Regions from separate parts of the Paenibacillus sp. FSL R7-0128 genome, predicted to be linked through region 1. Evidence: predicted binding sites of a transcription regulator. Region 1 holds the regulator's gene; each other region holds the start of a gene.
What was found. The regulator Rex, encoded in region 1, represses fermentation and respiration genes when NADH is low (regulators of the CRP and FNR family bind a similar motif). The targets are predictions, from matches to a motif close to TTGTGAAATATTTCACAA.
Positions count from the first base shown of each region.

Region 2: the regulator Rex is predicted to act here: its motif matches at 1,455-1,472, upstream of ric (iron-sulfur cluster repair di-iron protein).
Region 3: the regulator Rex is predicted to act here: its motif matches at 1,293-1,310, upstream of NST26_RS30870 (formate/nitrite transporter family protein).
Region 4: the regulator Rex is predicted to act here: its motif matches at 1,857-1,874, upstream of pflB (formate C-acetyltransferase).

Region 1 covers NZ_JBBOCD010000001.1:4,876,919-4,880,088, forward strand. The annotation lists gene NST26_RS20535 (amidohydrolase) at 1-560, opposite strand, end outside; gene NST26_RS20540 (redox-sensing transcriptional repressor Rex) at 550-1,200, opposite strand; gene dinG (ATP-dependent DNA helicase DinG) at 1,350-3,170, opposite strand, start outside.
Region 2 covers NZ_JBBOCD010000001.1:5,142,148-5,145,317, reverse strand. The annotation lists gene NST26_RS21840 (hypothetical protein) at 1-465, shown strand, start outside; gene NST26_RS21835 (DUF6773 family protein) at 661-1,104, opposite strand; gene NST26_RS21830 (helix-turn-helix transcriptional regulator) at 1,082-1,306, opposite strand; gene ric (iron-sulfur cluster repair di-iron protein) at 1,532-2,227, shown strand; gene NST26_RS21820 (hypothetical protein) at 2,360-3,046, shown strand.
Region 3 covers NZ_JBBOCD010000001.1:7,208,814-7,211,983, forward strand. The annotation lists gene NST26_RS30870 (formate/nitrite transporter family protein) at 365-1,192, opposite strand; gene NST26_RS30875 (FAD-dependent oxidoreductase) at 1,431-2,795, opposite strand.
Region 4 covers NZ_JBBOCD010000001.1:5,116,850-5,120,019, forward strand. The annotation lists gene pflB (formate C-acetyltransferase) at 1-1,768, opposite strand, end outside; gene adhE (bifunctional acetaldehyde-CoA/alcohol dehydrogenase) at 2,030-3,170, opposite strand, start outside.

The DNA.
Region 1 (3,170 bases):
TGCGGTGAGAGCATGGTCGTAATTCTGCCGTCAGCCTTGCCGTGCCAGTTACGGGCAAAAGCAATCGCCTCAGCAAGCTTCGCTTGCTGTACCTCTTCCGGGCACAGCCCAATTACGCCGCGCATCAGCACAGCACGAATACCGGACTGCTCCGTTACTTCCGCTACCCGGTCCATATGATCATACATATCGAGGAAGGTGGTTGTGCCGCCCTTCAGCATTTCCAGTACAGACAACGAGGTTCCCCAATATACATCATCACCAGTGAATTTCTCTTCCATCGGCCACATCTTCTCCTGCAGCCAAGTCTGAAGCACCATATCGTCGCCGTATCCGCGCAGCAGTGACATGGCCGTATGCCCATGGGTATTGACCAGACCCGGCATGAACAGCAGACGGCTGCCGTCTATGACCTGTGCACCATCCTCCACTACCGGCTCAGCTTCACCTATGTAAGTAATCAGATCATTCTCCAGGGACATGTACCCGCTCAGTACCGGCTTGTCACTGCCCGGAACCAGGAAGTGCCCATTCTTGATTATCGTGATCTTACTGCTCATCTTCAGCCTCATCCTTTCCATCATGCAAATAATAGGCCAAGCTCTGCAGATCTGTGGTGAAATCTGCGGCATGAATCCGGATATTGGCAGGCGTCTTGAGAATAACCGGTGCGAAGTTCAGAATCGCTTCGATACCGGAATCCACAAGAATATCGGCTACGTTCTGGGCTTCGCTGTCAGGCACGGTAATAATCCCGATCCGGATGCCCTGCGAGCGGATGGTACTGCTTAGCTCCTCCATCGGCTGCACAACCAGCGAGTTGATCTGCTGGCCCACCTTCGGCGGGTAGGCATCGAAGATGGCAGTAATCTTCATCGTATCCTTCAAGTAAGCGTTGTAGTTAGACAAAGCATGACCGAGGTTACCGGCTCCAACCAGTGCAACATTAATTTGCTGGTCAAGCTTCAGGATATGGCGGATCTTCTCAATCAGATAAGATACATCATAGCCGATGCCTTTTCTGCCAAAATCACCGAAATAAGCCAAATCCTTACGGATCTGGGCGGGATTTAGGTCAAGCTTCTGGCCCAGCTCCTGAGAAGAGACTGTGGAGATTTCACGTTTTTGGAGATCGTTCAGGAAACGCAGGTACACTGGGAGCCTGCGCACGACGGCCTCCGATATTTTATCCGATTTCATGTATTCTCCTCCTTAAAAGTTTTGTTAGCCTACACTTCATTCCGTACAATTATAGCAACCGTGCCCCGCCGCCTGCCGGAGTGGCAGGACAGGCGGGAACGGATCTTCAGGATAATCATGACTTATTAATAATAGCAATAGCAGATGAATTAGGAAACCCCGCCGTCATCCAGCCATTCGGCAATTCTCGGGACCATCTGCTCGGTGAGCATATGCTCCATCTTGGGACCGGGGAGCGAGTACAGAAAGTACTTTCCGTAATGCGATTCAATCACTCTGGTATCGTACACAATTACGATGCCCCGGTCCTGCGCCGTGCGGACCAGCCGCCCGAAGCCCTGCTTGAAGCGGATGACAGCCTGCGGCACGGACAGCTTCATGAACGGATTCTTCTTCTGTGCCTGAAGCAGCTCTGACTTCGCTTCTGCCAGCGGGTGATTCGGCGGCTGGAACGGCAGTCTGACAATCGCCAGGCAGGTCAATGCTTCTCCAGGGATATCCACCCCTTCCCAGAAGCTGCTGGTACCCAGCAAGACCGAAGCCGGGCTGTCCTGGAAGCGGCGGATCAGCTTGCTCCGGCTGCCGCCTTCCACACCTTGTCCGAGTACCGCGATATCCTGTGAGGCAAGTGCCTCCTTCAGCGGTTCATACACCTGGCGCAGCATCTTGTAGGAGGTGAACAGCACCAGCATCCGCCCCCGTGTTGTTACAGCTGTCTCAGCAAGGGAGTGCACGAGGGTGTCCACAAAGCGGGCATCCCCAATACTCCCCTTGACGCTCGGGAAGTCCCGCGGAATGACCAGGAGAGCCTGCTCACGATACTTGAATGGCGACGGAAGCAGTGCAGTCATCAGACGCCGCTGCTCTGCAGCCTCGCCAAGACCCAGGTTATCAATCATGAACTGGAAGGATTTATCCACGGATAAGGTGGCCGAGGTCAGGATAATGCTCTTCTTCTTATCGAAGAACAGCTCCCTGAGCTGGGTGCTGACATCTACAGGAACAGCATACATTTGCAGCGACTTGCCCTTATAATTACCGCTTCCCTCCAGCCAATACACGATATTCTCATCGTTCAGACTCATGAAGAAGCGGATCTGCTCTCTAATGGATGCCAGATCCTTGAATAACCCGCCGATATCGGTCACAAGACTGTCTGAGGAGGATTGGCTGTCCGTGTCACGCATCTCACTGAGCATTTTGTCGCCCTTGCGGATGATATCGCTCAGACTGAGGTTCAGTGTATTCTCAAGGGCAGCCAGCTCCTCCCAATCCTTCGGCTTCTTGCCCGGCTGCAGGCGTGCCACCAGCTGGCCTGCTTCACCGGCCCCTGCATCGCTGCGCTCGGGCAGCAGGCTGAAGAGCCGGTCGCTGAGCGCATCCCAGGACTCCTTCACCGTCAGCAGATCGGGATAGATCCGGTCGATCACGCCGCTCCATTCGGAAGCCTGCTCACTGCCCGAAGACTGCAGACTCTGGCGGAGGGCAGGCAGCTGCCCGCTCCGGCTATCCTTATAGAGTCGGGTGAGGGTATGGGCGAATGTGAAATATTTCATCTGCATGCCAAGATGCTTGCCGGCAATATCCTCCAGATGATGGGCTTCATCAATTACAAGATGGTCGTACGCCGGAAGAAGCTGATGCCCGGCTTTGACATCTGCGAACAGCTTGGAATGATTGGTGACCACCACATCGGAGATCCCGGCTTCATGCTTGGCCCGGTGGTAATAGCATTTGCGGAACCACGGACAGGCGCGTCCCAGGCAGGAGTCGGTATCACTGGCCACCGTCTCCCAGAAATCGCCGCCCCGTCCGCTTAAGTTAAGCTCCTCATCATCGCCGGTCGTCGTCTGAGTCAGCCAGACAAGCATTTGCGCAGCGGTGAGCGCTTCTTCCCTTGGACTCGTAAAGTCCTTTTTGTTCATTCTATGTTCGAACTTGCGCAGACACAAATAGTGCCCTCTTCCCTT
Region 2 (3,170 bases), 270 kb from region 1:
TGTGAACGGCATTGCCTGGAGCCGGTAACGGCTAAGGGAGGGAGTGGCTCAAATGCTCAGCGCCGTTTTACTTTTCATAATGGAATTAGCCAGAGCATGGTACTTCAAGCTGTGATATGGTCCATGTATGAGAATACCCGGCTGCTCCAGCCTTACCTGGGGGAGGAGGCTTTTCTGAGTGAGGAGGATATGGAGCTGATCTCTGTATATTTCGTGCCCACCTACCTTACCCCGGCACCGCTGAGCGAATTGAACAAACCGGCCAAAGAATATAAGGATAAGAACATCAGAGTGTATCAGGAATGGATCTCTGCCCCCGATCTGGTGCTGCAGTGGAACGGCGGCCTGACTGAAGGCAGATGGATGACGGGTGTATATGTGGATCATTCGCGGTTCGCCGGACTTGGCCCCTACCTGAAGGATGCGCAGGGCAAGCGGACTTACATGCAGGCGACGGTTCGATAGAAAAGGTGAAGCTCGAAAAAAGAGTTGAACTTGAAGCCAGGTCGTCGCTGCGGTGAACATTTGGACTTCCGGCCGCTATTGTGTTTGGATTTCCTGATACAAACCGCTCTTCGCGGTAGAAATCCAAACACAAAGGCGATCGCTCCGCTCCTCCTTTATTTCTACTTCTAGTCACTCACAGCAGCACAAGCCACTCTACTCCGCCCGGTTATTCCTCCGTCGGATCAAGTACACGGTGCTTAAGATGACCAGTCCTGCTGTAACGGAAATGACCAGAATCACCTTCCCGTTCGCACCGCTGTTTGCTGCTGATTGGGCGGCTGGATTCACGAAGGTAACGATAAGGATACAGGCTGCCACCACGATCGCCAGCAGTGCACCCAGAACGTTTTTTCCTTTTGCTCCGCCCTGTGCTCCGCCCGGTCCCACATATGCACCGGTCCAGATCAGCCGTACGAGATAGGAACCCACACCCAGCATGAAAATTGCGTAATTACTTAGCGGATATTCCAGCCACTTCATTCCGTAGTTTTGCAGCGCCATGTCTGCCAGCAATAAGAATGCCATCAAAAGAAATGCCTGATTCCCCGCCTTGTGCCGCTGCTGCAATTGTCTCTCATCCAGGTTCGTTCTGCTCATCCTTCGTTCCCTCCCAAAATAATTGATCCAGCGTCTTCCCAAGGGTTACACAAATGTCAATACACAACCTCAGGGTGGGGTTGTAATCACCATTCTCAATCGCGATAATTGTCTGTCTTGTGACCCCCACGGCATCCGCCAGCTGCTTTTGCGACATGTCTTTTGCCGCTCTGGAGGCTTTGAGCCTCAGATTCTTCCCCATTCCCTCACCTCACGCATATTGTAAAATATATAAAACAAAATGTCTAGTATATTTTACATAAAAATATTAAAAGTTCGCGTTCATTAAAATTTGTTATATTCAGTGCGTACAATCACAAGTTCCGCCTAAGGCCAGTGATAAGGTGTAGAAGTGAAAAGAAGCACAAACCTACATCTAACCTGAGGAGGGGCCAACATGGCGTCCAATCAATTAAACGATACAACAATTCATCCCGGGTTCACCCCGGAAGCAATGGTCAGAGATATTGTCCTGCAGTTCCCCAAAGCAGCAGATTATTTCAAGGCACAACGGATCGATTTCTGCTGCGGAGGTGCCAAGCCGCTGGCTGAAGCCGCTGCCGAGAAGGGTCTTGATCCGGCAGCAATGGTGCAGGAGCTGAACAAGCTGCAAGAGCAGCACCCGGTTCTGGAAGAGGATACCGCCTGGAACGAGGCTTCTTCGGAGGAGCTGGTGGATTATATTGTGAACAAGCATCATCGTTACCTGCGTGAAGAGCTTCCGCTAATCAGTCAAAATGTAACCAAGGTGTTCCGCGTTCACGGTGAGGATTCACCGCACCTCGGAGAGATGCACCGTCTGTTCAATATGCTGCGTGAAGAGCTGCTGCAGCATACAGCGAAGGAAGAAGAGAGCGAATTCCCTAAGATGCTGGCCTACACTCAGAACCCAACCGAAGAAGGACTTGCGGAGCTGCGCGGACTGCTGCATAATTTGGAAGCTGAGCATGACGGGGCCGGAGAGATCCTGCGCGAGCTTCGCAGAGTAACTAATGACTACACACCGCCCGCACATGCCTGCACGACTTATCGCCTGACCTATGCCCGCCTTGAAGAACTGGAAGGCATGACCTTCGAGCATGTACATCTGGAGAACAACATTTTGTTCCTGCGGTATCAATAGGACCTGCTGCAAGGTAGAAGTCCCTTCGGGGGCTTTTTACTTTTTCTTCCGGCAGAAATGATTTGAGAACCCTTCCTCTATGCGTTATCCTTAAAGAGTCTGGGAAAATACATATGAAGGCGGTGCCGTGGGATGTCCACGAAATGGATGCGCTTCATGCTGTGCCTTCTCTTGCTGGCCGCGGCAAGCGGTTGTGGCTTGGGATCAGAGAATGGCGGCAGCAGTAACGGAGGCCAAGGATTAACCTTTTCAGTCAAGGTGGGTGACAGTGAAATGGCCGGAAGCTCGGCCAGATTGCTTAATGAAGCTTACGTGCCTGGGAATTCAATAATAGAGCTGTTCAGAAAGAGCGGCGTTGTTACATTTTCAGCGGATGGAACCAGTATTCTTGAGGTGAATAAGGTCTCCCTGGGTCCGGATATGAGCTGGGAGGTTCAGGTGAACGGCAAGAAGGTTCAAGAGCTGAATACGACGCTGGAACCGGGTTCGGCCATTACGATGTCAGCAGGGCCTGCCGGAACCGGAAAGATGTTTCAGCCTGTCATCATCACGGTGAACGGGGGGAGCGAGCAGCCGGAGCTGACACATTCGCATGTGCTTTCTTTTATGCAGGATATGTCCGTCAAGGGACTGCTCAAGAACAGCGGTATGGTCCGGCTTGCCGAGGATAACCGGACGGTGCTTTCCGTGATGGAATATACCCCGCTCAGCAGCGAGGAATGGAGACTGAAGGTCAATGATAAAGGTCTGCTCGGTAATGGAGTGGACATGAAGCTCAGTCCGCAGGACAAGCTGGAGATCTCTCTGGTACTGAAATAAGTGAATGAAGTATAGGAGTGAGATCGTGTATCAAATGAATGGATATCTGTGCGAAACTGCATGGGTATCCGTTTTTTTTGAATAATATATCTCTGTGCTTCACGCCATAAGTTGTCCTATGCAA
Region 3 (3,170 bases), 2.3 Mb from region 1:
TGATTCGTTCCCCGGAAGCCGGGGTAATGATCCATATGAAACACTCCCTATTTTATTCACCGTGAGATCCGATTTCGTTCCCCCGAATCGGATTGCACGGTGAATTTTGTTTTATCCGGAGGATGATCCTGCTGTACCTATACCAAACAAGTAGAAACGGCTTTGCCGTCCTTTTACAGGACGGTACCATTTCAGCGAGAAAGATAAGGATAATTATAACGCGAAGCATATAAATTCTTATCTTTATACAAAAACACTCCCTGTCTCTACGAATCCCTTGAAGCAGGGTGCCGAGAAGCAGGAAGTGCTAGGCAAGCTATGTTACAGTCCGGCGATGTGATTCACCGGGTCAGGTCCGTATTCATTAAGCGTGTTTCTTCAATCCAGCAGCAGGTACGCCTGCGGCTGGACTCACAGCACCCGGCTCCTTGCGCAGATAAGCCATCCAGTACGCCGCAGCCACGAAGATCGCGCCGCCCGTCAGATTGCCCAGCCAGACCGGAACGAAGTTGGCCGCATACTGGCCCCAGGTGAAATGTCCTTCGAAGATCGCAGCAGGGATAAGGAACATGTTAGCTACAACGTGCTGGAAGCCGATGGCCACGAACGCCATGGTCGGAAACCAGATACCGAGGATTTTGCCGCTGAAATTGTCTGCCCCGTACGACAGCCATACCGCCAGCGCTACCAGCCAGTTACAGCCGATCCCGGAGATAAAAGCCTGCAGGAACGTAGCATCGATCTTATGCTCCGCCATACTTACCAGCTTCTCCAGATACACGCCATCTGATGTAAGGCCAACGATGTGACCGAAGAAATAAGCGACGAACAAGGCGCCTGCCAGGTTGCTGAGCGTGATTAGCACCAGGTTCTTCATGACTTCCCAGAACGAAATCTTCTTCGCCATAAAAGCCAGCGGCACCGCCATCATATTGCCCGTAAGCAGTTCGCCTCCGGCAAGCAGCACCAGCACCAGTCCAACCGGGAACACCGCAGCCCCGATGAAGTTAGCAATGGACCCCCACTCGGCGGGTGCACCGGCAATGACACGAATATCCAGCAAAAATCCGAGCGCGATAAACGCTCCTCCCAGGAAACCGAGAATGAGTACAGTGCTGAGCGGATTATGCGCCTTCTTAATTCCGTTCTCTACCGTCACTTCAGCGATTCCCTGCGGTTTGTTATAAGCCATGATTCCTATCCCCTTCGAATTACTTAAAATTTGTTCCTTTATGCCATTGTAACGTGATCCCAATCACATTTACGTGATAAAAGTCACTATCATAAAAACCACGTGAAAGTTTTCACTGACATGTCAAATTTACCATAAAAGCGGGCTGTACAGAAATTTTTTTTCATTCCCGGCTGCCATTGCATCGAGAGTTCACAAAAAAAGAGCCCTAAGCGGGCTCCGGCAAAATATTCAGCTCTTATACGTGTACAGGTTCTTTAACGGCAGCCAGCTTCGGCAGAGCCTGAAGGCCTGCGGTGTTCAGGAAATTCCATGGCTTGTTGTAATGCGGCTGGAAGAAGAAGTCGATGAAGGCTAGCTGGTCCACGGTCATCTTATTCTGGATGCAGACCGATACGGTATTGATCGACTGCGTCAGATCCATCTTGGACATAATCTGCGCGCCCAGAATGCGGCGGGTGGCACGGTCAAAGACCACTTTTACCTGAACCTGCTCGAAGGTCGGCATGAACTCCGGACGGTAGTTGTCGATCAGCATCACGCTCTCCGTATCCATTCCCTCGGCTGCAGCAGCCTCTTCAGTCAGTCCGGTTCCGGCAATATTGTCCTCATAGATCTTGATGCCCGATGTGCCTTGCGTACCCATGTAAGGGATCGTGTTCGAGACCAGATTGCGGGCAACCAGCGTTCCCATACGCACTGCGTTGGTGGCCAGCGGGATATACGCGTGTTTACCAGTCGGATTGTAATGAATCGCGCAGCTGTCTCCGGCAGCATAGACATCCGGCAGGCTGGTCTGCATATAATCGTTAACCATAATTGCGCCGTTCGGCAGCATATCGACTTGGCCCTTCAGCAGCTCGGTATTCGGACGGAAGCCGATGCAGAGTATAACCAGATCCGTCTCATGTTCACCCTTGCTCGTTATCACCTTGGTCACTCTGCCGTTCTCACCTGCGAAGGAGGCGACCTTCTCGCCCAGCGCCAGCTTAATGCCGTGATCCTCAAGCGACTGCTGGATCGGTGCGGTGAACTCTTCATCGAGATATTTGCTCAGGATGCGAGCTTCCCCATCAATCAGCGTAACTTCCTTGCCATTCATCTGAAAAGCCTCTACCAGCTCGACCCCGATATAACCGGCGCCGACCACAGTAATTCTGTTCACCTTCTGTGCTTCTTCGATAATGGTATTGGAATGATTGTAGTTCTTCGAGAGCAGGATGCCCTCCATCTCTATTCCTTCAAGCTTAGGCACAATCGGCCATGAGCCTGTTGTCATAATGAGTTTGTCATAAGTATCTTCCATTTCCTCACCGGTCACGAGGTTGCGGGCTTTTAGGGTTTTGCGGGCGGTGTTCACGTTGATTACCTCATGACGCATCTTCGTCTGCACACCCAGGGCGGCAAGTTGTTCCGGGGAGGAATAGAATAGTCCCTGCGGGTCCTTGACCACACCGCCAACGTATAAGGCAATGCCGCAAGACAGGAATGAGATATTATCGTTGCGCTCATACACCGTAATCTGGGCATCCGGGTATAACTGTGCGGTATTTACAATGGCGGCCGTTCCGGCGTGGGTACATCCAATAACTGCTACTTTCATAATTTCTTCCTCCTCAAAGTTGAAAAGCTTATTTAGTAGGGCTTGTGATTGCGTCTGTAAAAAAGTGCTGTACTGACTGCGTTTATACAACTTTACATTTGTGATTGTTTTCACTTTATATACTGATTATATTGTGATATTTATCACATTGCAAGAGTTATTGTGATTTTTCTCACATTGTTCACAATTTCAAATTTTAATAACTTTGGAGTTTCACCGCATCATCCACTCCATTTGTAACGCCGCTGCACTCTTCAACCTTGGCTTAGTTTCCCCCGGAGGAGGGGCATTATGTCTGCCAGGAGCAGGAAACAGCAGGAGTGAATCTGGCCTACGCGGCGCGCCCGGTCCAATTGTGAGCGGTTTTTCGATTAT
Region 4 (3,170 bases), 240 kb from region 1:
TTTTGCGGATCATCGACATGAAGGTTTCAACCAGTTCAACAGCAATGCCGTCAACAGCGTCGTCGTTGTTACCGTAGCAAGGGAATTCACCCTCAGTTTCAAAGTCGATAGCAATACCTTCTTCGTTGCGGATTGGCTTAACCTTAGCGTATTTGATTGCGCTCAGGGAGTCAGCAGCAACGGACAGTCCGGCAATACCGCAAGCCATAGTACGCAGAATGTCGCGGTCATGCAGCGCCATTTCGATACGTTCGTAGGAATATTTGTCATGCATATAGTGAATGATGTTCAGCGTATTGACATAAGTCTTAGCCAGCCATTCCATCATTGGTTTGAAGCGTTTCATTACTTCATCATAATCCAGGTATTCAGAAGTGATCGCAGGATATTCAGGACCTACCTGAGCACCGGATTTCTCATCTTTACCGCCATTGATCGCATACAGCAGAGCCTTAGCCAGGTTGGCACGGGCACCGAAGAACTGCATTTGCTTACCGATACGCATTGGGGATACGCAGCAGGCAATTGCATAATCTTCACCCCAGTATGGACGCATTACATCATCGTTCTCATATTGAATAGCGCTGGTCTCAATAGATACCTTAGCACAATATTTCTTAAAGCCTTCAGGAAGCTTCTCGGACCACAGTACAGTCAGGTTTGGTTCTGGAGCCGGTCCCAGATTGTACAGGGTATGCAGGAAGCGGAAGCTGTTCTTGGTTACGCGGGTTGTACCATCTTCAGCCATACCACCGATGGATTCTGTAACCCAAGTTGGGTCGCCGGAGAACAGGTCGTTATAGTCAGGCGTACGCAGGAATTTCACGATACGCAGCTTCATTACGAAATGGTCAACGATTTCTTGAGCTTGCTCTTCTGTCAGAGTACCTTCTTCAAAGTCACGTTGAACATAGATGTCGAGGAAGGAAGATACGCGTCCAAGGGACATAGCCGCACCATTCTGTTCTTTAACAGCTGCCAGATAACCGAAGTATACCCATTGTGTAGCTTCTTTGAAGTTCGTAGCCGGTTTGGAAATATCCATACCATGAGCTGCAGCCATTTGTTTCAGTTCGCCCAGAGCACGCATTTGCTCGGACAGCTCTTCACGCAGACGGATAACATCTTCTGTCATGGAGTCTACTTCAAGCTCAGTCAGTTGCTGCTTCTTGTCTTTAATCAGGAAATCAATACCATACAGAGCAATACGGCGATAGTCGCCGATGATACGTCCGCGGCCATAAGCATCAGGAAGGCCTGTGATTACGCCCGATTTACGCACAGCTCTCATATCTGGTGTATATGCATCAAATACGCCTTGGTTATGCGTTTTGCGGATGTTCGTGAACATGTCAACGATATTCTGCGGAAGCTCGAAGCCGTATGCCTTAGTAGCATCGATCATCATCTTGATACCGCCGAACGGCTGAATGGAACGTCTGAAAGGCGCGTCAGTCTGAACGCCGACAATCTGTTCCTTGTCCTTGTCAATGTAGCCAGGAGCGTGGGAAGTGATGGTGGAGACAGTATCGAGGGATACATCCCATACGCCGCCTCTTTCTCTTTCTTCCTTGCTTAGCTGGGAGATAATCTTCCACAGTTCAGTTGTATTGCTGGTAGGTCCAACCAGGAAATCTTCAGTTCCTTCATAAGGCTTGATGTTCTTTGCAATAAAGTTGTTAACGTCAACTTTCTTGGCCCAGACACCTTTTGTGAAATTTCTCCAACCTGATTTTGCTTCTAATACTTCTTTTTCAATCACCGACATGCTAAATCCCTCCATTTATATTTATTATATTTGTAGAGATCGCGGGCTTGAAGGTTAATCCCGTGTCTCGTGATCCCGAGGCTAATAGTTGTTATAAAATTCACAATCACATCTTCATAACGGGGATCGTTGTCTATATAAACATTTTAGTTTATTTTCTGAAAAAGGACTGTGACAAATATCACTATTTCGGTGATATTTGTCACTTCCATCCAGTCCCATATTAACCTTTAACCTTATTCTTTGCCAGGCAACCGTTAATTAGTTATCGAATTTGCCGTAGAATGCGTTGCGGTATACATCAGCAAGCTCGGATACCAGCGGCATTTTAGGATTGGCAGTAGTACATTGGTCTTCAAATGCACGGTCAGCCAGATAGTCTACACGGGATTCGAAGTCCTTAGGATCGAAACCAAGAGCCGAGAAGGATTCTTCGATACCGAGTTTTTTGTTCATGTCGCGGATTGCATTGATCAGGCTGGTTACGCCTTCTTCGGTAGTGCGTGCAGGCAATCCCAGAATACGGGCGATTTCTGCGTACCGTTCGTCAGCTACAAAGTGCGAATATTTAGGGAACGAAGCGAACTTCGTAGGTTTCTTGGCATTGTAACGGATGACATGCGGCATCAGGATCGCATTGGTACGGCCGTGTGCAGTGTGATACTGTCCGCCCCATTTGTGTGCCAAGCTGTGGTTAATCCCCAGGAATGCGTTGGCAAAGGCCATACCGGCAAGCGTCGAAGCATTGTGCATTTTCTCACGGGCCAGCTTGTCACCTTGCAGTGCGGATTTCTCCAGCCACTGGAACACCAGTTGGATGGCTTTGATTGCCAGACCATCGGTATAGTCACTGGCCATTACAGATACATAAGCTTCGATAGCATGTGTCAATACGTCCATTCCTGTATCGGCAACTGCAGTCTTAGGCAAGCTGTAGACAAACTCAGGGTCAATAATTGCTACGTCTGGAGTCAGCTCATAGTCAGCGAGCGGATACTTGGTATTATTGCCTGTTGTCTTGTCTGTGATAACTGCGAACGATGTTACTTCAGAACCTGTACCCGAAGTGGTTGGAATGGCAACGAATTTCGCTTTGTTGCCGAGCTTAGGGAATTTGTATACCCGTTTGCGGATATCCATGAACTTCTGTTTCAGGCCGTTGAAGTCTGCATCCGGATGTTCGTAGAACAGCCACATGCCCTTGGCAGCATCCATTGGGGAACCACCGCCGAGTGCGATGATGCAGTCCGGCTGGAATCTGTTCATCATAGCTGTACCTTTTTCTACAGTAGTAGTCGATGGATCCGGTTCAACTTCCGAGAACACTTCGATCGCTACAGGAGTCTGGCGCTGACGCAGATAGTGCTCAACTCTTTCAACATATCCCAGTTTAACCATTACA